One region of the Salinicola lusitanus genome, then DNA from elsewhere that is predicted to be linked to it. Evidence: predicted binding sites of a transcription regulator. Region 1 holds the regulator's gene; each other region holds the start of a gene.
What was found. The regulator LexA, encoded in region 1, represses DNA repair genes until DNA is damaged. The targets are predictions, from matches to a motif close to TACTGTNTANNTANACAGTA.

Region 1 (5,739 bases):
ACCATCGATGCCCGCCGGCTGTCGGCCATCCGCACCGAGCGTCGGCCAGACAGCCGTTACTGCTCGATGGACCAATGCATGCAGGAGATCGGCCAGGCGGAAGCGCTCTATCGCCGCCACAACATTCCGTTCATCGACACCACGCGCTTCTCGATCGAAGAGATCTCGACGCGCATGATGAACGAAACCGGCCTGCAGAGACGTTTCAGCCCGCGCTAGGCGGGCTGAAACGAGACTCGGAGCATCAGCGGTCGGCTCACAACCCCTTGGGCGCGAAGATACCCGGCGCGTTACGCCAGTACCCCTTGTAATCCATGCCGAAGCCGAACACGTAGCGATCGACGACCTCCAGGCCGCAGTAGTCGGCCTTCAGATCCGGCGACGACTTGCGATCGTGTCGCTTGTCGACCAGCACCGCCGTCGAGATGCTCGCCGCGCCAGCCTGGCGGCAGTAATCGAGAATGGCCGCCAGCGTGGCGCCCTCGTCGAGAATGTCGTCGACGATCACGACATGGCGACCGGCCATGGGAATCTCCGGCGACACTCGCCAGAACAGCTCACCGCCGCGGATACCACCGCGATAGCGGGTAGCGTGCAGATAGTCGACTTCCAGCGGAAAACCGAGCCGCGTCAGCAGATGTCCGGTGGTGATCAGGCCGCCGTTCATGACGCAATAGAAGACCGGCAGCTTGTCGCCCAACTGGTTCGTGATATCGGCCGCCATGCGGTCCAGCGCCTGTTCCACCTGCGCCTGGTCGATCAGGCAATCGGCGTTGTCCATCACTTCCTGCATCGAGCTCAGGGCGTCGATCGAGGGGGGTTGATTCATCGTCTACGGTTCACCATGGAAAGAGCGACGGCCAGGGTCATCACCGGCCGTCGCGGGAAAACAGAGGGTCTCTACCCGTCATTCGGACTCGTTGAGCGATTCGAGACGGACGTGGGTGCGCCGCCAGCGGGAGATCGCGGCGAGCGACGCCAGCGTGGGGCGGGCGCGGGCGTAACGCAGTTTGGCGACACGCTGGGCCTGGCGCCCCTCACAGGCCGCGACGATCTCGCGTGCTGCTGCGGGAGCATTGCAGATGACGGCCATGTCGCAACCGGCCCCCCAGGCCGCTTCGGCCCGCTCGCTGGGTGACCCGGCGGCGTGCGCCGCCGCCATGGTCAGATCATCCGAGAAGATGGCGCCCTTGAAACCGAGCTCCTCGCGCAGCATCCCGAGCCAGCTGGGAGAGAACCCGGCGGGCCGATCGTCGAACGCGGAGTAGATGACGTGAGCCGGCATGATGCCATCCAGCTTGGTGGCGAGCCTGGCGAAAGGCACCAGGTCGTGCTCGCGCAGCTCCGCCAGGGAGCGCGGATCCTCGGCAACCCCGAAATGAGAGTCCTGCCGCGCTCCCCCGTGGCCGGGAAAGTGCTTGCCGACAGCGACCATGCCCGCTTCGTGGAGCCCCTCGATGAAGGCGCCCGCCAGCACGGCGACCACCTCCGGATCCGGCGAGAAACTTCGCGACCCGATGGCGGGCGACTGGTCGTCGTCGAGATCGAGCACAGGCGCGAAACTCAGATCGAACCCGCAAGCGGCCATCTCCATGCCCAGCAGCCAGCCGGCGTCCTGGGTCAGGGTCAATGCCGACTCGGGGGACTCCGCGAAGTGGTGGCCCAGTACCGCCATGGGCGGTATCTGCGTCACGCCCTCCTTCAAGCGCTGCACCCGACCACCTTCCTGATCGATCGCAACCAGGATATCGGGGCGACACTCGCGAATCTGGCCGATCAACGCCTGGGTCGTGGCGACGTCCGGGGTGTTCCTGGCAAACAGCAAGACACCACCGACCTCCGCTCGCGAGATCAACTGGCGCTCTTCGTCACGTAACTGGGTGCCTTCGACATCCAGCATGACCGGGCCGAGAGGTTGAGTCATAGCTAACACCTGAGACCATTGAGCGCCCGATTCTAGACGACAGTGGGTTCCCATGACAGAGGCCGAGGGTGCCAGGAGTCATCCTCTCACTCGACAGCCGAACCGACCTTCTCGAGGGACGCAGGCAGCGGCGCCTGCATGCCGGCCACCACGACCGGACGAAGGTGGCGGATCAGCTCCCTGACCGACATGTGTTCCTGATACTCGCTGTCGGCGATATCCCTCAGCGCATCCAGTCCGGACAGGGTGAAGATCACCGTGCCCAGCATGAAATGGAGTCGCCAGAATCGCTCGGCATCCGGCAGGTCCGGCGTCGCCAGTCGCAGGCAGCGGACGAAACGGTGGAACGTCTCCCCGTAGTGCTCCTGGATGTAGCGCCGCAGATGTCCCTGGGCCTGCGTATAGGCCAACCCCAGCAGCTTCATGAAGACCTTGAGGCTGTTACGTTCGGCGGGCACCTCCAGAACGCTGGTGGCAAGCTGCTCCAGCAGTACCTCGAGTGGCACGCCCCCGTTCCGGTAGCGAGCCTCCAGCCCATCCAGCGCCAGATTCAGCCGCTCCGAGAAGGGATCGAGATAGCGGGCAAACACGGCCTGGATCAACGCTTTCTTGGACCCAAAATGATAATTCACCGCCGCCAGATTGACCTTGGCCCGGGTCGTGATGTTGCGCAGCGAGGTTTCAGCGAACCCCTTTTCGGCAAAAAGGACCTCCGCCGTATCGAGAATACGAGTAACGGTGTCGGGTCGGGCCATGTCATACCTCGTGCCTGAGAACAACGACTTAGAACGATTATGATTCTAATCATTCCCACACAAGCCACACAATCGAGCATTTCGTCGGACCTGGAGTTCCGGGTCTCCCAGTCCGGGCGCGAAAGACTTCCCTCATCGCCAACGACTGGATACAATTCCAGCCTGTATGCATGAACACGCCTGGCTGCGGATCGGACGCCACCCAATCCGATCCATGTCCAGTTGGATAACGCCTGGCAATCCAAGCAGGCCCCAAATCGCCTGATTGACCCTCAAGGCCCGGGAGAGACCGATGGCGCGACCGCTCACCGCACGACAGCAGAACGTCTATGATTTCATCGTCAAGACGATGGGCGAATTCGGCTACCCGCCGACACGAGCCGAAATCGCCCGCGCGCTGGGGTTCCGCTCCCCCAACGCCGCCGAGGAGCACTTGCGCGCGCTGGACCGCAAGGGCGTCATCCGCATGATACCCGGCACCTCCCGCGGGATCCGACTGCCCACCAGCGGGCAGGAAGCCGAGCCCGCCGAAGCCGCTGCCGAGGGCTTGCCGGTGATCGGCAGCGTCGCTGCGGGCAGCCCGATTCTGGCCACCGAACACATCGACCGATACTGCCCCCTCCCGGCCGACTATTTCACGCCCAGCGCCGACTACCTGCTCCGGGTTCGCGGACTGTCGATGAAGGACGCCGGAATCTTCGACGGCGACCTGCTCGCCGTTCACCGCACCCAGGAGATTCGCAACGGCCAGATCGTCGTGGCAAGGCTGGAAGACGACGTCACCGTCAAGCGCTTCCAGCGCCAGGGTAGCCGGGTCACGCTCATCGCCGAGAATGCGGACTTCGAGCCCATCGTGATCGATCTGAAGCATCAGCACCTGGAGATCGAGGGACTCGGCGTTGGCGTCATTCGCGGTGGCAACGGCACCGGCCTTCACTGAGGCTATCGCCCGGCGCCATGCGCAAGATTCTGCACGCCGACTGCGACTGCTTCTACGCGGCCGTGGAGATGCGCGACGATCCGTCGCTCGCGAATACGCCGCTGGCGATCGGCGGAAGTGCCGAGCGACGGGGGGTGATCGCTACCTGCAACTACCCGGCGCGGCAATTCGGCGTGCACTCCGCCATGCCCACGGCGCGAGCGCTGCGTCTGTGTCCCGAGTTGAAGCTGCTGCCGCCCGACTTCAACAAGTATCGGGAAGTATCGCAGCAGATCCAGGCGATCTTTCACGAACTGACACCGCTGGTCGAGCCACTCTCTCTCGATGAAGCCTACCTCGACGTGACCGAAGTCACCCGATTCCGGGGCAGCGCCACCTGGATGGCTCGCTGGCTCAAGGACGAAGCCCTGGCGAGAACGGGCATCGTCATCTCGGTCGGCGTCGCCCCCAACAAGTTCCTTGCCAAGATCGCCAGCGACTGGGACAAACCCGACGGCCTGTTTGTGATCCCGCCGACGGAGATGGAGTCGTTCATTACCGACTTGCCGGTCAGGAAACTCCATGGCGTCGGGCCGGCGACGGCAACCAAGCTCGATACCTTGGGGATCGCCAGTTGTGCCGATCTCCGGGCCCAGTCGATGGACAAGCTGCTGGATCAGTTCGGCAAGTTCGGACGCCGTCTGCACGAATTGGCGCACGGCATCGACGACCGTCCGGTCAATGTCTCGCGTGAACGCAAATCCGTCAGCGTCGAGACCACCTATGACCGCGACCTGCCCCACCTGAGTGACTGTCACGGCGCGCTCGAGCCCCTGATCGAGAAACTCCACGATCGCGTCGCCCGCCATGGCGATCCTGCCATTGCCAAGCAGTTCGTCAAAGTACGCTTCGACGACTTCTCCAGCACCACGCAGGAAACGGGGGCTCGCGGCATCATCGACGCGCGCTTCCATGAGCTGCTGGAGAGCGCATGGCGACGAGGCGAGCGCCCGGTCAGGCTGCTGGGTGTCGGCGTGCGGCTGGTGCCGGAGCAGGAGCAGCGCCAGTTGGGCCTGTTCGACGGCGACCAACCGGCGACGCCTTGAACGTCAGGTGGCGCGGATCAGGAGAACACCACCGTCTTGTTGCCGTGAATGAGCACGCGATCCTGTAGATGCCATCGCAATCCACGCGCGAGCACGGCCTTTTCCACATCGCGCCCCAGCCGCACCAGGTCCTGGGGTGTATGGCAATGCGACACGCGCTGGATGTCCTGTTCGATGATCGGCCCCGCGTCGAGCTCCTCGGTGACGTAGTGGCAGCTGGCACCGATCAGCTTGACGCCACGCTCGAAGGCTTGGTGGTAAGGCTTGGCCCCGGCGAACGACGGCAGGAAGCTGTGGTGGATATTGATGACTCGCCCGGCGTACCGCTGGCAGAGATCGGGTGGCAGAATCTGCATGTATCGCGCCAGTACCACGCTGTCGGCTTCGGCCGCCGCTATCAGACGCTCGGTCTGGGCAAAGGCCGACGCCTTGTCGCCGGGCTCCACCGGAACGTGATGGAACGGAATCCCGTACCAGGCGACCATGGCGCGCAGATCGTCATGGTTGGAGATCACGCACGGGATGTCGCACTCGAGCTCTCCGGCCGACCAGCGATAGAGCAGATCGGCCAGACAGTGCGACTCCTTGGAAACCATGATCACCAGCCGCTGGCGTCGGTCGGAGTCGCTGAGGCGCCAGCTCATCTCGAACTCTTCGGCGATGGGCGCGAAGGCGATTCGAAACTCCTGGGCGCTCAGCGCATTGGCCTGAATGTCGTAGCGCATGAAGAAGCGCCCGGTAGCCAGGTCGGAATGCTGGTTGGCTTCGATGATCGAGCCTTCCTGGGAGGCGATGAAGCCCGACACCCGCGAGACGATACCGACGCGGTCGGGACAGGAAACGATGAGACGATAGTTGTGCGACATAACTCTGAGGACACTCTGTTAACGCATAAGCGCTTTAGGAAAGAGCTCGGGGTGTAAAAGCGCTCAAACCGACCATTCGGCCCGGTTGCGAAACCGAACCCGGCGCGGCGGCATCACCTCGGCAGCAACGACACATCGATGACCCGCCGCCCTGGCGACCCGCACGAGG
Region 2 (5,739 bases), 200 kb from region 1:
GGGAGTGCGAAAGAGGTTCACGACCGGATGCCGCTGGCGCTGGATAACGACTCGCTCGAGCCATGGCTCGACCCGCATTTCACCGAGCGCGACGCCATCCGTGGCGTCACTCGGCATATTGACGCCGGCCTGATCCGACACTGGCCGGTCAGCACCGCCGTCAATAAGCCTGGTGATGATCGTAACGCGGCGCTGATCAACCCGCTGTAAGCCATCGCGGACACAACGCAGCGGCAATGTCTCACTCAAGCGAGACAGCACGGCGCCGATAGTCTCTATGCTGGGGCGGCTCTCTCTCCGCGCCGGTGTTGTGGTTGAAGTGGAATGATGACCCGGTCTTTCGTGGGGCCGGGTCTTTTATTTCAAGTGTGCGACCGGCAGCTCGTCCCATCGGGTGGTGTATCGCTGCGTCAGCAGCTCCGCTTTCAACTTCCAATCTGCCTTTCCCTTCGTGCCGCCCAACCTGACAGTGCCGCGCCCCATCTTGCGGTTCAGCTCGTCCATCACCGCCGACGCCTTGGCGGATCGCCTCCGCTCTGCATCACTCTCCGGGCTGTCGAAGATGTCGTGCTGCTGGGTAGCTTTGTCGACAAGGTCGAGCATCATCACGCCCGCTTTCATGTATCGATACCCGCCGCGATAGATCCGCTTCAGCGCGGCCTGGGCGGCGCCGACGATCACACGGGTGTCATTCGATGGGTGGGGGAGCTGCACGACTAGGGCAGGGTGATACTGCGCCAGGTCCTCACGGTGCTTGTTTGTCTTCAAGTGCACCTGGATCGCCCGGGCCACGCTGCCTTGCTTACGCAGCTTCTCGGCGCCGCGGGCGGCGTGCGCGCGGATAGCCTGCTGCACTTCGTGCTGATCGCTCGACAACCGCCCGAACGACCGCGACGTCATGATGTTTTTCTTCGGCTCGCCATAGTCGTCGGTATCGATGCAGTCGATGCCGCGCAGCTCGTAGACGAGCCGTTCCTGCACGACACTGAACCGCTGCCGGATCCGCTTCGGGTCGGCCTCGCGCAGCTGCCAGGCGGTGACGATGCCCATCTGCGCCAGCCGCTGGCCCAGCCGGCCAGAGACGCCCCAGAGATCCGTGACGGGCATGTCTTCGAGTATCTGCCGCGTGATGTCGGTGTCGGGCTGGAGCAGGCACACGCCCTCATATACCGGGATCTTCTTGGCCAGCTTGTTGGCGACCTTGGCCAACGTCCGAGATGTCGACAGCCCGACGCTGACCGGAATGCCGGTGTTGCGTCGCACGACGTACCGCAACCGCTGGCAATGGTCCTCGAGCTTCTCGATCGGGAATCCATCGAACCCGAGAAACGACTCGTCGATGGAGTAGATCTCGACATCAGGCGTGAACTCGCGCAGCGTCGCCGTCACGCGCCGGCTCATGTCGCCATAGAGCGTGTAATTCGACGAGACTAGAATCAGCTCGCGCCTCGCCGCCGGCGGAATCTTGAACGTCGGCGCCCCCATCTCGACCAACTCTTTCGCTTCGTTCGAGCGAGCGATCACGCAGCCGTCGTTGTTCGACAGCACCGCGACCGGTCGGCCCTCCCAATCCGGACGGAAGACCCGCTCGCAGCTGGCGTAAAAGTTGTTGCAATCGACGAGCCCGATCATCCCCGGCCGCCTCGATGCGAGTGCACGTTGTGGGTGACGACGCCCCACACGTGGCACTCGGCGTTCGCCAGCGGGATCGGTTTGTAGGCCTCGTTGCCGGCGAGCAGGTAGGGCCGCTTGCCTATTTTGCCGAGCCGCTTACACGTGATCTCGCCATCGACCGCGATTACGACGACGTCGCCCTCGACTGGCTCGAGCGAGCGGTCGACAACCAGGATGTCGCCACTGAATATCCCGTAACGCTCCATCGAGTCCCCCGCAGCGCGAACATAGAACGTTGCGCTGGGGCGCTGCACGATGTGCGCAATCAGGTCGAGCTCGGCCTCGATGTAGTCATCGGCGGGTGAGGGGAAGCCGGCGCGGGCTTCGCCAGCGGCGAGCGGGATCATCACCGGCTGAGCGCTCTGGTCGCACTGGCCCAGGTACTGGACAGGGATAGTCATGACGCCGCCTCCGCTTCCGCCGCGTTCCAGGTGATCAGCGCCTCGGCCACACCGACGCGGCTGACCGAGACGTAGTCCAGCTCCTCGAACTCGTTGAGCATCCGATCCCACGCGGTGGGGTCGTCCTCGTCGAAGCGGTAGACGGTGACCGCGTACTGCTCGCGATCGCGCGCCCGGGCGATCTGCTGCTGAACGCGCTTGGCCAGGCGCTGGTATGACGCGGCGGCTTTGAACTGTGCAGACATGACAGCGTGCTCCCTAAGAATACTGTATGTGCGTACAGTATCGAGCAAGGGAGCACGGTTAGGCAAATAGCGGAATTTGGCTATATCGATATTCTATGCTGGGATTTAGCTATGGCGGGTGGTTCGTGGGCAGGAACGAGCCTGTGTGGGTGTAGCCCAGATCCTATCCGGGCTATACCTTGCGCTTCGAAGGTCTTCCCAAAACTGCATCGGAAGTCTTTGATTTTAAAGGAGCGTATCGAGCGGGTTTAAGTAAGGGGTATTCGCAGCTAAATGCATATATATCAGTAGGTTGCAAAGAGTACATCGCAAAAATGGGGTTGCAGAGGTCGCAGGTTCGAATCCTGTCGCTCCGACCAGATACGAGAAAAAGGCCGCCGGAGACTCTCCGACGGCCTTTTTTCGTTGCCTCGCTTTGCAGGGGGAGCCGGCACCGCAGTGGGACCATGATGCCGGCTTCGGTGCACCTATAGCCAGACCAGCTCGATCAATCCCAGGCAGATCAGCGTGACCACCACGGTCCCGGCGACGTTCAGGAAGAAGCCGGCGCGGATCATCGATTGGATCGTCATTCGGCCCGTGGCGAACACGATGGCGTTGGGTGGGGTGGCCACCGGCATCATGAAGGCACAGCTGGCGGCGATGGCGGCCGGCACCGTAATCAGCAGGGGATCGACCCCCAGCGATATCGCCAGGGCGCCGAGCAGCGGCAGGAACGCAGCGGCCGTTGCCGTGTTCGACGTCAGTTCGGTAAGGAAAATGATCACCAGCGTGATCACCCCGATCAGAAGAAGAAGCGGCAAGTTGCCGAAGACGGTGAGTTGATTGGCAATCCAGTCAGCCAGGCCGGAGCTGCTGATCGAACTGGCCAGGGCGAGGCCCCCGCCGAACAGCAGCAGAATTCCCCATGGGAGATCCCGGGCGTCCTCCCACAGCAGTAGCGGACGATGCCGCTCACTGCCGCTCGGAATCAGGAACAACCCGACACCGGCCAGCAGTGCGACCGAAGTGTCCGAGAGCCATTCGACGCCCCAATCGTTGAGTAGCGGTCGCGTGACCCAGGCCAGCGCGGCCAGGAGAAAGACGACGCCGACGCGTTTTTCGGCCGGTTTCATCTCGCCGAGCTTGGCCAGTTCGTCGCCAATGACGTCGCCGTTGTCATCATCGAGCTTGAGTTTGAAGCCGCCCCGGGTCAGCCACCACCAGGCTACCGCCATCATCACCACGCTGACGGGAAGGCCGATCACCATCCATTGCGCGAACCCAAGCTCGATATCCTGCTCGCTGGACAGGTAGCCCGCGAGTATGGCATTTGGCGGGGTGCCGATGAGCGTCGCGATGCCGCCAATGCTGGCGGAATAGGCGATGGCCAGCAGCAGGGCCGTGGCGTATCGTTTCACGTCTTCCGATTCCGCGTCGGCGAACAGGGACACCACCGACATGCCGATGGGCAGCATCATGATGGCGGTCGCGGTATTGGAAACCCACATGCTGATGAACCCGGTGGCCAGCATGAAGCCGGCGATCTGCTGCCTGGGTTTCTGGCCGACGACGTCAAGAATGCGCAACGCAATGCGACGGTGGAGGTTCCATCGCTGCATGGCGATCCCCAGCAGGAAGCCGCCGAGAAACAGAAAGATGGTGGGGTTGGCGTAGCTGGCGGCCGTTCCCTTGAGATCGGCGATGCCGAGCGCGGGAGCCAGCGGGATGGGGAGTAGCGAAGTCGCTGGAATCGGGATCGCCTCGGTCGCCCACCAGGTCGCCAGCAGCAGCGCCAGGCCCACGCAGTGCCAGGCTGCGGGCTCCATACCGACGGGGGCTGGCAGCAGCTGTGTCGCGACGACCCAGAGCGGCCCGAGAACCAGGCCGACCCGGGCGGCCATCGAAGGCGCTTCGGATGCTTGATCGGATGCTTCCGTCATCGTGTGAATTCCTTGTCCATAGGCGGGGTGATCTCCATTCTACTTAAGACGTAGATGACTCCGAGCCTGCCGGGTCTTAGTCTTTGGTCTAACTCGGTGGCGGGATAGTTAATGGTGACTCGCTTTGCCAACGACGATCGACTGGCCCGATCGCCAATCGATCTCCTTGTTAGAAGAGCTGACTGATGAACGTATCGCTGCAATCCTTGATTGACCCTCTTGTCGCCCTGGTCAGGGAGGCCGGAGCCGCTATCGAAGCGGTCGGGCATGGTGCCCTCGATACGCAGCGAAAGGTGGACGACAGCCCGGTCACGGCCGCCGACCTGGCCGCTCACCAAGTGCTCGTCGAGGGGCTGCCGTCGATTGGCTCTCGCGACTGGCCCATCCTGTCCGAGGAGTCGGCCTCCATCCCATGGTCGGAGCGTCGCGGATGGTCCACCTACTGGCTGGTCGATCCATTGGACGGCACCAAGGAGTTCATTCGCGGCTCGGACCAGTACTCCGTCAATGTGGCCCTGATCGACAACAACCTTCCCGTGCTGGGGGTGATCGGAAAGCCGCGCACCGGCGAGATATGGGTCGGTGAGCCGGCTCGAGGAGCCTGGTACCAGGCGAGTGATGGCGGGGCCTGGGAGTCGCTGCAGGTCCGCTCACACAGCCCCTTGCGGCTCGTCGTCAGCCGTTTTCACCGAGGGGCGAGCACCCGGCGCCTGATCGAGTCACTGGGCAATGTCGAAGTCGAGGAACTGGGCAGTTCGCTCAAGTGCTGCCGGGTGGCGGAGGGTCTGGCCGATCTCTATCCTAGGTTCGGTCCAACCAGCGAGTGGGATACTGCCGCGGCGCAGGCCGTGCTGGAAGGCGCCGGCGGACATCTTGTCGATTGCCACTCCTGGAGAGCGCTACGCTACAATGCCGGGGATAGCCTGCTGAATCCGGCCTTCGTGGCCTGCGCCTCCTTGGATGGCGTGTGGCGGGACGTCTGGCCGGATTGACTGACAACCCTGGGGCGCCGTCACGAGAGCGTCGTGGCGCCGGTGTCTCGGAAACCTCGATGACCACATCACCAGAAGGCGGCTTTCTCTCTCATGTCCTTGTCACTTGCGGTAGGGCTTTCACTCCTGGCCATTCTCGTCATCGTTGCGCTGTCCGTTTATGCGTGGCGACTTTGGCGTGAGGTCGAGCGGCGCAAAGTGCGCCGGGAGGAGGAAGTCGCGCGCGCCAATCGGAATTGCATCGAGAGCCTGCAGGCGCTGTCGCAGGCCATGCTCGAACGCCAGGTGGACATGGTCGAGGGCGCGTTACGCTGTAAAGTGCTGCTCGATATCATCGATCACCGCCTGACCGAGCGGGATGGCTGGAGAGTGTTCCGCGAAGTGCAGGCCGAAGCGGAGCATCTGCACACCCATCAGGCCCGGCGCGAACTGTCGCCGAAAGACCGCCATCGAGAGGACAAGGAGCGCGAAGCCATTGCGGCCAGGCATGAGCACAGTCTTCACC
Region 3 (5,739 bases), 2.2 Mb from region 1:
TCATCCGTGAGCCACCGGAGTCACCGGAGATCCCGCTGGTCCCGGTATGGGTACGTTCGCTGGAGCAGGAGATCGAGACGGTGGTCTACAGCTCGCGCAAGGCTTTCCTGCGTGATGACCATCGTCAGGATGACGCGCGCGACGATACCCTGAGCGCCATCAACGATATCCAGCTCGATCGCTACTACAAGCACTTCATGCAGGGCATGGGCGATCTCGAGAAGGCTTTCCTGGTGGCGGTGGGGCGGCTGGGCAAGTATCCGGTGGTGGGCGGACTGGCGGTGCGCTGGAGCGACGCCGGCGTCGAGTTCGACACGACGCTGAGCCTCAACGAGCCGTCGCTCCGGACCGCCTTCGTCGCGGCGGTGAACAACATGGTCAATCTCGCCCGGGCGATCCGTCGCCGCGACGGCGTGTTCAAGGCGTGCCTGTTCAACGCCCGGCGCACCCTGCACGTCGACCGTGACGATGCCTCCCGGCCGTTCGTGCCCGACGCCGCTTGCGCGATCCCCTACGAGGTCAGCCCCACGCCGGAGCTGGAAGATGCCAGCCGCGAGCACTCCTACTTCGAGGATGGTCCGGATCCCGAGGAGTTCCTGCGCCTGCCGCCGGTGATGATCGAGGCGCTGTCGCGGCTCAATGCCATCCATCACACCGGCATGATCATCTTCGAGGCGTTGGCGACCCATCTGAAGATCCACAGCTACTACCGCCTGCTCGATCCGGCCCGCGAGGAGGAGTTCCGCGACTGTCTGGAGACGCTGCTGGCGGCGGTGCCGCAGATCGACGGCCTGGGGGTTTCCGGCTACATGAAGATGCCCTACAAGAACACGCGACATTTCACGCATCGAGCGCGGCTTCCCGATAGCCCCGATAGCGCGAGAGGATGAGTCGTCCGCCAGGCGGCTGGCATGGTGCATTCTGCGAAATCGTTGCGGTTTCGGGACGCTTTACACCGATTTTGGACGGTTACAGGGAGGAAAAAGGGAAGAAACGGGTTCGAGCCGTTATAATCCGCGCCGACAAGAGAAGCCCGTCCGGGTGCCTGGCGCCGTCACGGGGCGCTGCGGGTTTCCGACAACAGCATTACTCGATGGTGAATTCATGGCCAAACAATCCCATACCCATGCGCAGTGGTCCTCCCGCACGGCCTTCGTCCTGGCGGCGACCGGTTCGGCCGTGGGGCTCGGCAACATCTGGAAGTTTCCCTACATGGTGGGCGACAGCGGCGGCGCCGTGTTCGTGCTCGTCTACCTGGTCTGCATCGCGCTGATCGGGCTGCCGATCCTGGTCTCCGAGTGGCTGCTGGGCCGGCGCGGACAGTCCAACCCGATCAACACCATGCAGACGGTCAGCCGCGACGCGAAGAAATCGCCGGACTGGGTGCTGGTGGGGATCGCCGGCGTCCTCGGCTCGTTTCTGATCCTCTCGTTCTACAGCGTGGTCGGCGGCTGGTCGCTCAACTACACCTGGAGCACGCTGACCGGCGACCTCGGTCAGTCCAGCGGTGTCAGCGTGGGTGATTACTTCACCACCCTGCTGGGCCAGCCGGGCACGCTGCTGTTCTGGCACACGCTATTCATGCTGTTGACCTTCGGCATCGTCGCCGGTGGGGTCAAGGGTGGCCTGGAGCGTGCGGCCAAGTGGCTGATGCCGCTGCTGATCGTGGCGCTGGTCGTGCTGATCGGCTTTGGCATGTCCACCTCGGGCTTTGGTCAGGCGGCCGAGTTCATGTTCTCGCCCGACTGGAGCAAGTTGAACGGCGGCGTCATTCTCGCGGCGCTGGGTCACGCCTTCTTCACCCTGTCGCTGGGGATGGGGATCATGATGGCCTACGGCTCTTACCTGGGGCAGGAGGTCGATCTGATCAAGACCGCGCGTACCGTGGTGATCCTGGATACGGTGATCGCGCTCGGCGCCGGCATGGCGATCTTCCCGGTGGTGTTCGCCAATGGTCTGGACCCGAGCGCCGGCCCGGGGCTGCTGTTCGTGACCCTGCCGCTGGCATTCATCGACATGCCCTGGGGGCTGGCGTTCGGCACGATCTTCTTCGCCCTGCTCACGGTGGCCGCGATCACCTCGGCGATCTCGCTGCTGGAGCCGGTGACGGAGTTCCTGGAGGAGCGCACGCCGCTGTCCCGCCTGGGCTCGGCGTTCGTCGCCGCCCTGGCAACCTGGACGCTGGGGATCGCGGCGCTGCTGGCGTTCAACCTCTGGTCCGGCTTCCAGCCGTTCGGCTTCAACGTCTTCGACCTGCTCGATGCCCTCACCAGCAAGCTGATGCTGCCGCTGACGGGACTGGCTGCCATCGTCTTCACCGCCTGGTTCCTGGATAGCGAAGACGTCAAGCGGGAGCTGGGACTGGGGCCGAAAGGTCGGGTCGTATGGCACTACGTATCGCGTTATGTCGCACCGATCGGCGTGATCGTGGTGTTCTTCAACAGTCTGTAGTGAACCGCCGTCACGTCTTGGGGCGTGACGGGAGTTTCCGCGCCGGAGAGGATCCCGGCGCGGCAGGCAGTGGCCGTTGCCCTCGGGGTGACGGCCACTGATCGTTGGGTAGCTGTCTCCGACCGACTGGACGCTACTCGGGCAGCTCGGCGATCTCTTCCGCTAGCTGGCGCTTCTCCAGACGCTGCTCGATGCCGCGCCGGGCCTTGAGGTATCGCACGGCTGCCTTGCGCTTGCGCTGCTCGTGCTCGTTGACCTCCAACGTCATGAAAATATCGAAAATTTCGCTCTTCAGGGTGTGAAGATGTTCGATGTCCTTCATTGATCGAATCTCCTGGCATCCTCGGAACCGTCGGTTTTCGCCCGACATGCATACTATACTCAACTTTACAAGATAATGACGGTTCACTTTTTTCATGCTTCCAACGCGCCGTGTCGGCGTATTCCCGCCAGCCCGAGTCGGGCATACTAGGCCGCGAACTCCTGATCGAAATCCAGAGACACGAGACCGCTTGATGTCGCCATCCGAGGGCCAGCCATGAGTCGTTCGCTGTTCGATGAATTGCGCGTTCACATGGATCGTCTGCGCCGTTCCGAGCAGAAGGTGGCGCGCTTCGTGCTGCGCAATCCGGAAGAGGTGATCCTGATGCGGATCACCGACCTGGCCAGCGAGGCGCAGGTCAGCGAGCCCACGGTAGTGCGCTTCTGTCGCGCCATGGGCATGGCCGGATTCCAGGAGTTCAAGCTGAAACTGGCGCAGATGATGGCCAAGGGAAGTCAGTACGCCCAGTTCACCATGAACGACGGCGATAGCGTGGCCGAGTTCTCCCATGGCATCTTCGACAGCACCATCGAGACCCTCGAACAGGTCCGCGATCGTCTCGACAATGAGGCGCTGGGCAAGGCAATCGCCGCGCTGGCAGTCGCCAACCGGGTCGAGTTCTACGGTTATGGCGCATCGGGTATCGTCGCCGCCGATGCCCAGCACAAGTTCTTCCGTCTCCAGATCCAGACGTCGGCCTATGCCGATCCCCACATGCAGGCCATGTCCGCCGCCACCATGAAGGCGGGCGACGTGGTGGTGGCGATCTCCCAGACCGGCCGCACCCGGGCGCTGATCGCCAGCGCGAAGACGGCGGTCAAGGCCGGCGCTACCGTGATCGGCCTGTGTCCCAGCGATTCGCCACTGGCTCGCGAGGTGACCCTGACACTGCCGGTCGACGTGCAGGAGGACACCGAGGTCTACATCCCCATGACCTCGCGCATCGCCCACCTGTTGACCATCGACGTGCTCGCCGTGGGCGTGGCCAAGAATCGTGGCCCGCAGATCAGCGATCAGCTCAAGGCGATCAAGCGCAGCCTGGGGTCGCTGAGGGTTTCCAACAGCGTCTCCTGAGCCGCTCGCATCCCGGGAAACGTCGCTTGAGGTGGCGTTTTTTTACGTATCGAATACTGTATATATAGACAGTATTCGTGTTCTGAGTGACACTGTTGGCAACGATTCAACTCTCCCGAGCACCGCCATGTCGTCACTCGCTTCCTGCTGTTTTCGATGGCTACCGCTGCCACCCCTCGCCAAGGAGGCCGGCCGATGAGCAGCCTGGAAACCCTGCTCGACAGCCGCCAGGTCTGGCGTGCCCAGGCCAATACCGCCGGCGATCGAGGCGAGGCGATTGCCAGCGGACACGCCGAGCTCGATGCGCTCCTGCCGGGCGGTGGCTGGCCACCGGCCGCGGTCAGCGAGCTGCTGTCGAACGGCGCCGGCAACGGCGAGCTGGCCCTGCTGTGGCCCGTGCTCTCGCGGATGACACGGCAAGGCAGGCCGATCGTGCTGATTTCGCCACCGGGGGCGCCCTACCCGGCAGCGTGGCGGCAGGCGGGTGTGGCGCTCGGGCAGTGCCACTGGCTCGAAGTGCAGGGTCGCGAGGCGTTATGGGCGGCGGAGCAGTGTCTGCGCGCCGGCTGCTGCGGGGCCGTCATGGCCTGGCTGCCGCAGGCCGATAGCCGTCTCATGCGCCGGTTGCAGGTGGCGGCGGCCAGCGGGAATACGCTGGCCTTCGTGCATCGTCCTTTGGTGAAGGTGGCCGAGGCATCACCGGCGCCACTGCGGTTGCGATTGCACCGGTACGCCGAGCTGGAAGTCCTCAAGTGTCGCGGCGGCTTGGTCTCCTCGCGTCGGATCGCCTTCGGCGGCGGGACGTGACCGCATGCGTTGGGTCTGCCTGCTGTTCCCGCGTCTGGCGCTGGAGGGCGCGCTGCGTCGCCGCCCCGATCCCGGCGCTCCGTTCGCACTGATCGACGGGCCGCCACCGCGTCAATGCATCCGTGCTGCCAATCGCGCGGCCCGCGAGCGAGGCGTCAGGCCCGGACAGGCGCTGGGCTTCGCCGAAGCGCTCTGTGACAGCCTGGAAACCGCGCCGTTCGATGCCGAATCCGTCGAACGTTGGCGCCGACGTCTGGCCGCCTGGGCCTATGGCTTCAGCGCTCAGGTCAGCCTTCACTATCCCCATGCGCTGGTGTTCGAAATCGCCAGCAGTCTCGATCTGCTCGGCCCCTGGCCACGGCTGGAGGCGCGTCTGCGCGCGGAACTCGGCGAGCTCGGCTTTTCGCACCGACTGGTGATCGCCCCCAATCCGGCGGCGGCGCGGGTGCTGGTCAATGTCCATGATGGCCTGGCAGTGGACGAGAGCGGGCTGGAAGCGGCATTGGCAAGCCTGCGTCTCGATCGGGCCGGGCTGGCGAGTCTCGATGCCGATCGTGACATCGTGCAGACCCTGACCCGCAGTGGCTTCCAGCGTCTGGGCGAGCTGTTCGCCCTGCCGCGCAGCGCCCTGGCCCGACGTTTCGGGGGCCGCCTGATGCGCCATCTGGGCGAACTGCGGGGAGAGTGGCCGCTGGCGCTGGATTACCACCGCCCGACGCCGCGGTTTTCTCGCACCTTCGCGTTCGATCGGCCAGTGCATGCCATTGCCGGCCTGGCCTTTCCGCTCAAGCGTCTGCTGCAGGAACTGAGCCTGTTTCTGATCGGCCAGGACGCCGGGGTCGAGCGATTCCAGGTCACGTTCGAACTGGAGGACGGCCCGCCGCAGACCGTCGAGATCGGTCTGTTGTCGGTACAGCGTGACCCCGAGACCCTGCTCGAGCTGACCCGAGCGCATCTGGAGCGTGTGCGCCTCGTCGGCCCGGTGATGGCCTTGACGCTCTTCGCACCTCGGCTCTCCGACTATGCCCCGACAAGACGCGAGTTGCTGGAGGGGCCGGCGCGCCAGGCCCAGGCCTGGGCGGCGC
Region 4 (5,739 bases), 820 kb from region 1:
CCGAGGTGCTCTGTCCCGCACTCCGGGCGTGACGCATCGGGCGCAGGCGGGGATCCCGCGCGGCCCGTCGTTCCAGCAGATCCCAGGTGTCGTCGGTCGAGGCGTCGTCGACCACGATGACTTCGTGGTCGATATCCGCCAGTGCCCGCTCGATCTCATCGAGCAGGCCTGGCAGATTGCCGGCCTCGTCCTTGGCCGGGATCAGGATCGAGAGCAGGGGAGAGCGAAGGGATGAATGCATGGATGGCAATTTCCTGGCGAGGTGACCGATGGCCTGGGCAATGGATGAAACCCGCCTCTCCGAATGTATGGCCCAGGCGGTTCGGTCTGGCTCGGTTGATCGTGTCGCGGAGCGCGCGAGCGGCGTGCCGCCATGGTCGCGGGCCAGACTTAAAGGAAGCTTAAGCGACAATCGCGACAACGACATTCCTACCATGGAATGTCGTCGGCAGGTGTTGGCCGGTTCCCGAGAATCAGCCGAACAGGTCCTGCTGGGCATGAGGCGCGCGGAAGTGGGTGGTCTCGAGCCCCATGTCCGCCCGTTGACCCATTCCCAACCGCTTGGCCGCGCGGCGGAAGCGCTGGGCGATCATGTCCACGAACAGGCCCTCGCCACGCATGCGATGGCCGAAGCGACTGTCGTTGGCGTGGCCGCCGCGGGACTGGCGGACCAGGCTCATCACCTTGCCCGCACGCTCCGGGTAGTGCTGTTCCAGCCAGGCCTCGAACAGCGGCGACACCTCGCGCGGCAGGCGCAGTAGCGTCCAACTGGCGGTTCGGGCGCCGGCGTCAGCGGCCCGGGCCAGAAGGGTCTCGATCTCGCTATCGTTGATGGCAGGAATGACCGGCGCCACCAGCACGCCGACCGGTATTCCCGCCTGGTGCAGCTCCCGGATGACCTTGATGCGCGCCGCCGGAGAGGCGGTACGCGGCTCCAGGGTGCGCTTCAACTCGTTGTCGAGCGAGGTGAGACTGACGAAGACCCTGACCAGACGCTGGCGCGCCATCTCGGCCAGAAGCTCACGGTCGCGCAGAACGAGCGCGCTCTTGGTCACCAGCGTGACCGGGTGGCGACACGTCAGCAGGAGTTCCAGCAGCGAGCGCGTCGTCCCATGTTGGGCCTCGATCGGCTGGTAGCAGTCGGTGTTGCCGGAGAGATTGATGGGGCGGCAGACGTAACCGGGCTTGCACAGTTCCTCGCGCAGCCGGTCCACCATGCCGGTCTTGGCGATCAGCCGGGTCTCGAAATCGATGCCGGGAGAGAGATCCCAATAGGCGTGGCTGGGCCGGGCGTAGCAATAGATACAGCCGTGCTCGCAGCCGCGATAGGGGTTGAGCGAGCGATCGAACCCCAGATCCGGCGATTGATTCCAGGAGAGCGCCGTGTGGGGTGCCTCGAACTGGACCTGGGTAGCGATTCGCGGCGGCAGCTCCTCCTGCCACCAGCCGTCGTCTTCACGGGTGCTGTGGGTCGGCTGGAAACGGTTGTCGGGGTTGTAGGTCGCGCCGCGGCCTTTCATGGGCCTGGAGGGAGACGTCATGCCAGCGACTCCTGTGGATGCTGTTTATATATACAGTATCACCGGGAGCGAAAAGGGAGAAGCTGTTCAAAGAGGGAAGAGGGAAGAGGGAAGAGGGAAGAGGGAAGCGGGAAGCGGGAAGCGGGAAGCGGCGCCGGGAGCCGGCGCCGCCGCATGCGGAAGGCAGTCAGAAGCTGAGCTTCACGCCACCTTCGAGATAGCGGTCCTGGGTGTTGTAGCCATCCACCAGCTGATAATCCTTGTCGAAGGCGTTTTCCAGCTTGGCCGACAGTTCGACGGTCGGCGTGACCTGCCAGGCGGTACGCAGGTCAACCACGCCGTAGCCGGCCGTGGTGGTATCGCCGTAGGGGAAGGAGAACTGGGTGTCGCGGCGATCGCCCGCGGCGCGCAGGGTGGCGCCGACGGACCAGGCAGCGAGGCTATAGTCGGCATCGACCCGGCCGAACGTCCTGGCGCGGCGCTTGAGTCGGTCGCCGGTATCGCGATCCTCCGGATCCTGGTGAGTCAGGCTGGCGCGCAGGGCGAAACCGTCGCGCTGCCAGCCGCCGCTCAACTCGACGCCCCGGATGCGCGCTTCATCGACGTTGTAGGGAATATAGGTCGTCGGGTCGTAGCTGATCAGGTCGTCGATCCGGCTTTCGAACACGGACACCCGAGCGTCCCAGGGGCCGCGGTCCAGGGCCCAGAAGGCCTCCAGTGTCTTCGAGGTCTCGGCGTCGAGATCGGGGTTGGTGCCGTAGGGTCCGTAGAGGTCGATCAGATTGGGCGCCTTGAAGGCGGTGCCGTAGCTGACGCCGATTCGTTGGAACCGGGTCAGGTGATAGGCATAGCCGAGATTACCGGTCGTCTCGTCGCCGAACCGCGAATCATCGTCGTAGCGCAGTGAGCCCGACACCTCGTGGGGACCATGTTGACGCTGGACCATGGCGTAGAGGCCGTAGTTCTCGCGGCTATCCTTTTGATATCGCGAACCATAGGCGTAATCGTCGTAATCGAGACGCTCCTCGCGATAGTCGACCCCGAGCACGTCGACGCCATTTTGCCGCGTGAAGCGGTGCTGCAATCCCAGCTCGTTGCGGTGTGACTCGGTGCGGCTGTTGCGCTCGCCGGCATAGCGCTCCTCCCGCTGCTCGTCGAAATGACCGGCGGTGAGAATCATGTCCCAGTCGGTATCGAGCGCAACGTCGAGCTGACCGCCGAAGGTCTGCAGGTAACCCTTGGTCCGGCAGTCCTGGGACGCGCCCAGGGCGCTGGCGGGGTAACAGTCGTCATAATCGGTGTCGAAATTCTGGCGCAGGGCATTGAAGCTGAAGTCGACCCGATCGCTGAAACGGTGAGAGAGGCCCAATTGACCACCGCTGCGTTCGAAGCCATCCCGCTCGCCGCTGGTGTCGGCCTCGGTGGCGTTGAAGCCGTCGCCGTCGCGGCGAAACAGGGTGGCGTTAAGGCGGGTGTCGTCGTCTCCCGTGGAGACGAACAGATTCTGCTTGTTGGTGCTGTTCTCCCCGACTCTCAGGTTCAGCGCGCCTCGAGTGCCATCGCCGCCGCGCCGGGTGAATATCTGGATCACGCCGCCGATGGCATCGGCGCCATAGGCCGCCGCTCGTGGGCCGCGGACGATTTCGATGCGGTCGATCGCTTCCGGCGGCAGGAACTCAAGGCTGGCGCCGCCACTCGTCGCCGAGTTGATCCGAACGCCATCGACCAGCACGACGCTATGATCGGATTCGCTGCCGCGCATGAACAGGCTGGTGAGACTGCCCGGCGCGCCGGTCTGGGCGATCTCGATGCCGGCGCGGCCCTGCAGCAGTTCGACCACGCTGTCGGCCTGGCTGCGCTCGATCTCGGCGCGATCGATGATGGTGGTGCTGGCCAGCACGTCGGCCTGCGATTGCGGCAGGCGATTGGCGGTGACCTGGACGTCGTCGAGCTGCTGCTGTCGGGCCGAGACCTGCTGGGCATGGGCCGGCAGCGTGGCCATGGCTACCGTGAGCGCGAGGCTCGAGGTAACCGCGCTTTTCTTGTAACGCATGTGATGTGATCCCCAACTGCGTGGCGCCATCGACTACCGCCGCTGCTGGGGCGAGGCCGATGGTGCTGAATCCTGACGAGAACGCAATGGGAGGACGGACGTGACGAAGCCCGCCCCGGGCGTCAGTGCACTCGGGCAGGTGGGGTCGTCACTGGATGAGCCCTCCGCATCAACCAGTGAAGAGAAACGCGCCGGTCTCCGGACTCTCGCGGGGTGACCCTCGGGTCACCCGATACACACGCCTTCCCATGACCCCGGACGTTCCCTTGACACGAACGCTTTCGAATCGATATCCGGTGGATCACAGTGGCTGGATGGCTCGATGGCGCATCCCGGTGGTATCCAGGGAAATGCAACATTCCCAACGCGATTACCGTTGCGGGGGCAGTGCGGGGTTCTCACCCGCTTCCCGTGCACACGTCTCTCGACGGGGCGGATTGTCGCAGCTTCCTTCCCACAAGTGAATTCAGGATCGGCAGGGATGGCCGATGGCATTCCTGCGCGGGGCGGCGCTCGCGGCGCCGCGACCCGGGGCGAGTCGTCACGGCGTCGGCGAGTTCGATTCCTGAAGCACCAGCTCCACGCGGCGATTGCTGGCGCGACCGGTGGGGGTGTGGTTGCTGGCCAGGGGGTGGGTCGAGGCGTAGCCGATCGCCCGTAGCCGGTCGCCGTCGATACCGGCCAACCGCAGTACGCGCACCACCGCCGAGGCTCGCGCCGCCGAGAGCTCCCAGTTGGAGGGGAAGCGCGGGGTCGAGATCGGGACGCTGTCGGTATGGCCTTCGACCGAGATGGTGCCGTTGAAAGCCTGCAGTGTCGGAATCAGCCGTTCGACCAGTTGTCGGCCGCTGTCGCTGAGCCCCACGGCGCTGCTGTCGAAGAGCAGGTGATCCTGGATCCGCAGGTTGAATCCGTGGGGAATGGCGGTGACCTCGACGCCGTCGATCTGCGGCAGTGCAGGCACGGGTGCGACGTCGGGCAGGTCGAACAGCGGCACGCTGAACACCATCGGCGCCTCGGCCACCCTTTCTTCTGGGACCGCGACCGGGCCGGGCGAGTAGAAGCCGACATCACTTGCCAGCGGTGCCGGGGCGAGCTGTCGCGGCGGGCGATAGAACTCGCCGACTGTCGCGGCGGGGAGAGGCACCGGGGGGCGAACCGCCGGCACGTGCAGCGGCAGGGCAGTGACCGCGGGCGTCTCGAGGTCGCGATCGACCAGTTGGCCGCCGTAGAGCGCCAGCATCAGCACGAAGAAGGTGATCAGCAGCATGAGCATGTCGAGATAGCTCATCAGCCAGGAGTCGCTCTCGCTGCTGCGGCCGGCGTCGTCGAAGGGGCCGTCGTCGAACAGCAGGTCGGAGAAGGGGCCGCCGGGGGAGATCGCGGCCAGGCTCATGCGGATTCGGCCGCGGCGTCGGCGGGCTGTGGGCGTCGCGCGTCGCGCATCTCGTCGCGATGTTCGGCACGGTAGGTGTTCAGCGCCTCCTCGATGAACGCCGGCAGACGACGCTTGCTGACCATCATGATCCCCTCGAGAAGCAGCGCCATGGCCATCAGCCGGGCCTCGGTGCGGCGTTCGAGCTTGACCGCGATCGGCTTGAACAACAGGTTGGCCAGCAGAATGCCGTAGAAGGTCGACATCAGTGCCACCGCCAGACGCGGGCCGATCACCGCCAGGTCGCCGGCCTGGATCACCTCGAGCATGTTGATCAGTCCGACCAGCGTGCCCAGCATCCCGAATGCCGGCGCATAGACCGCCATGGTGCGCAGGATCTGCGCCTCGGTGCGCTCCTTGGCCTTCACCCGCACCATGCGCCAGCGCAGCATTTCACGGATCTCCTCCTCCCGGGTGTTGGCGATCACCATCTGTATGCCGGTCCGCAGGAAGGGGTTGGTGGTGCTCTCCAGTGCACCTTCGATGGCGCGGATATTGCCACGGCTCCAGTGGCGCGACATTTCGATCAACTGCTCGAGGTCGCTCTCCAGCTCGCTGGCCTGGGGCTCACGTCGGAACACGACGGCGATCTGGCGGCACAGCCGCTGCATCTCCCGAAGCGGGTAGCTGATGAAGCTGGCCGCCAGCGTGCCGGTGAGCACGATCGCGAGCCCCGGCAGGTTGAAGAAACTGCTCGGGGCCTGAGCGGTGAATAGCACGACGGTCGCCAG

Region 2: AAGT95_RS16605 (DUF1654 domain-containing protein) is a predicted target of LexA. The motif match lies at 2,341-2,360, and genes of this name have one in related genera.
Region 3: imuA (translesion DNA synthesis-associated protein ImuA) is a predicted target of LexA. The motif match lies at 3,902-3,921, and genes of this name have one in related genera.
Region 4: AAGT95_RS13755 (PA0069 family radical SAM protein) is a predicted target of LexA. The motif match lies at 1,560-1,579, and genes of this name have one in related genera.

The regions. Positions count from the first base shown of each region.
Region 1 is NZ_CP151919.1:3,875,936-3,881,674, forward strand. It holds gene ppsR (posphoenolpyruvate synthetase regulatory kinase/phosphorylase PpsR) at 1-219, shown strand, start outside; gene AAGT95_RS17500 (hypoxanthine-guanine phosphoribosyltransferase) at 257-829, opposite strand; gene nagZ (beta-N-acetylhexosaminidase) at 908-1,924, opposite strand; gene AAGT95_RS17510 (TetR/AcrR family transcriptional regulator) at 2,011-2,679, opposite strand; gene lexA (transcriptional repressor LexA) at 2,972-3,619, shown strand; gene dinB (DNA polymerase IV) at 3,637-4,704, shown strand; gene purU (formyltetrahydrofolate deformylase) at 4,722-5,570, opposite strand.
Region 2 is NZ_CP151919.1:3,680,374-3,686,112, reverse strand. It holds gene AAGT95_RS16620 (SOS response-associated peptidase) at 1-210, shown strand, start outside; gene AAGT95_RS16615 (Y-family DNA polymerase) at 358-1,632, opposite strand; gene AAGT95_RS16610 (translesion error-prone DNA polymerase V autoproteolytic subunit) at 1,629-2,075, opposite strand; gene AAGT95_RS16605 (DUF1654 domain-containing protein) at 2,072-2,320, opposite strand; gene AAGT95_RS16600 (SLC13 family permease) at 2,788-4,242, opposite strand; gene cysQ (3'(2'),5'-bisphosphate nucleotidase CysQ) at 4,428-5,234, shown strand; gene AAGT95_RS16590 (DUF2489 domain-containing protein) at 5,328-5,739, shown strand, end outside.
Region 3 is NZ_CP151919.1:1,295,715-1,301,453, forward strand. It holds gene AAGT95_RS05965 (protein kinase domain-containing protein) at 1-890, shown strand, start outside; gene AAGT95_RS05970 (sodium-dependent transporter) at 1,105-2,451, shown strand; gene AAGT95_RS05975 (PA3496 family putative envelope integrity protein) at 2,585-2,773, opposite strand; gene hexR (transcriptional regulator HexR) at 2,990-3,847, shown strand; gene imuA (translesion DNA synthesis-associated protein ImuA) at 4,043-4,654, shown strand; gene AAGT95_RS05990 (DNA polymerase Y family protein) at 4,659-5,739, shown strand, end outside.
Region 4 is NZ_CP151919.1:3,057,282-3,063,020, forward strand. It holds gene AAGT95_RS13750 (glycosyltransferase family 2 protein) at 1-241, opposite strand, end outside; gene AAGT95_RS13755 (PA0069 family radical SAM protein) at 474-1,541, opposite strand; gene AAGT95_RS13760 (TonB-dependent receptor domain-containing protein) at 1,708-3,573, opposite strand; cobalamin riboswitch at 3,746-4,009, opposite strand; gene AAGT95_RS13765 (flagellar motor protein MotB) at 4,115-4,969, opposite strand; gene AAGT95_RS13770 (motility protein A) at 4,966-5,739, opposite strand, start outside.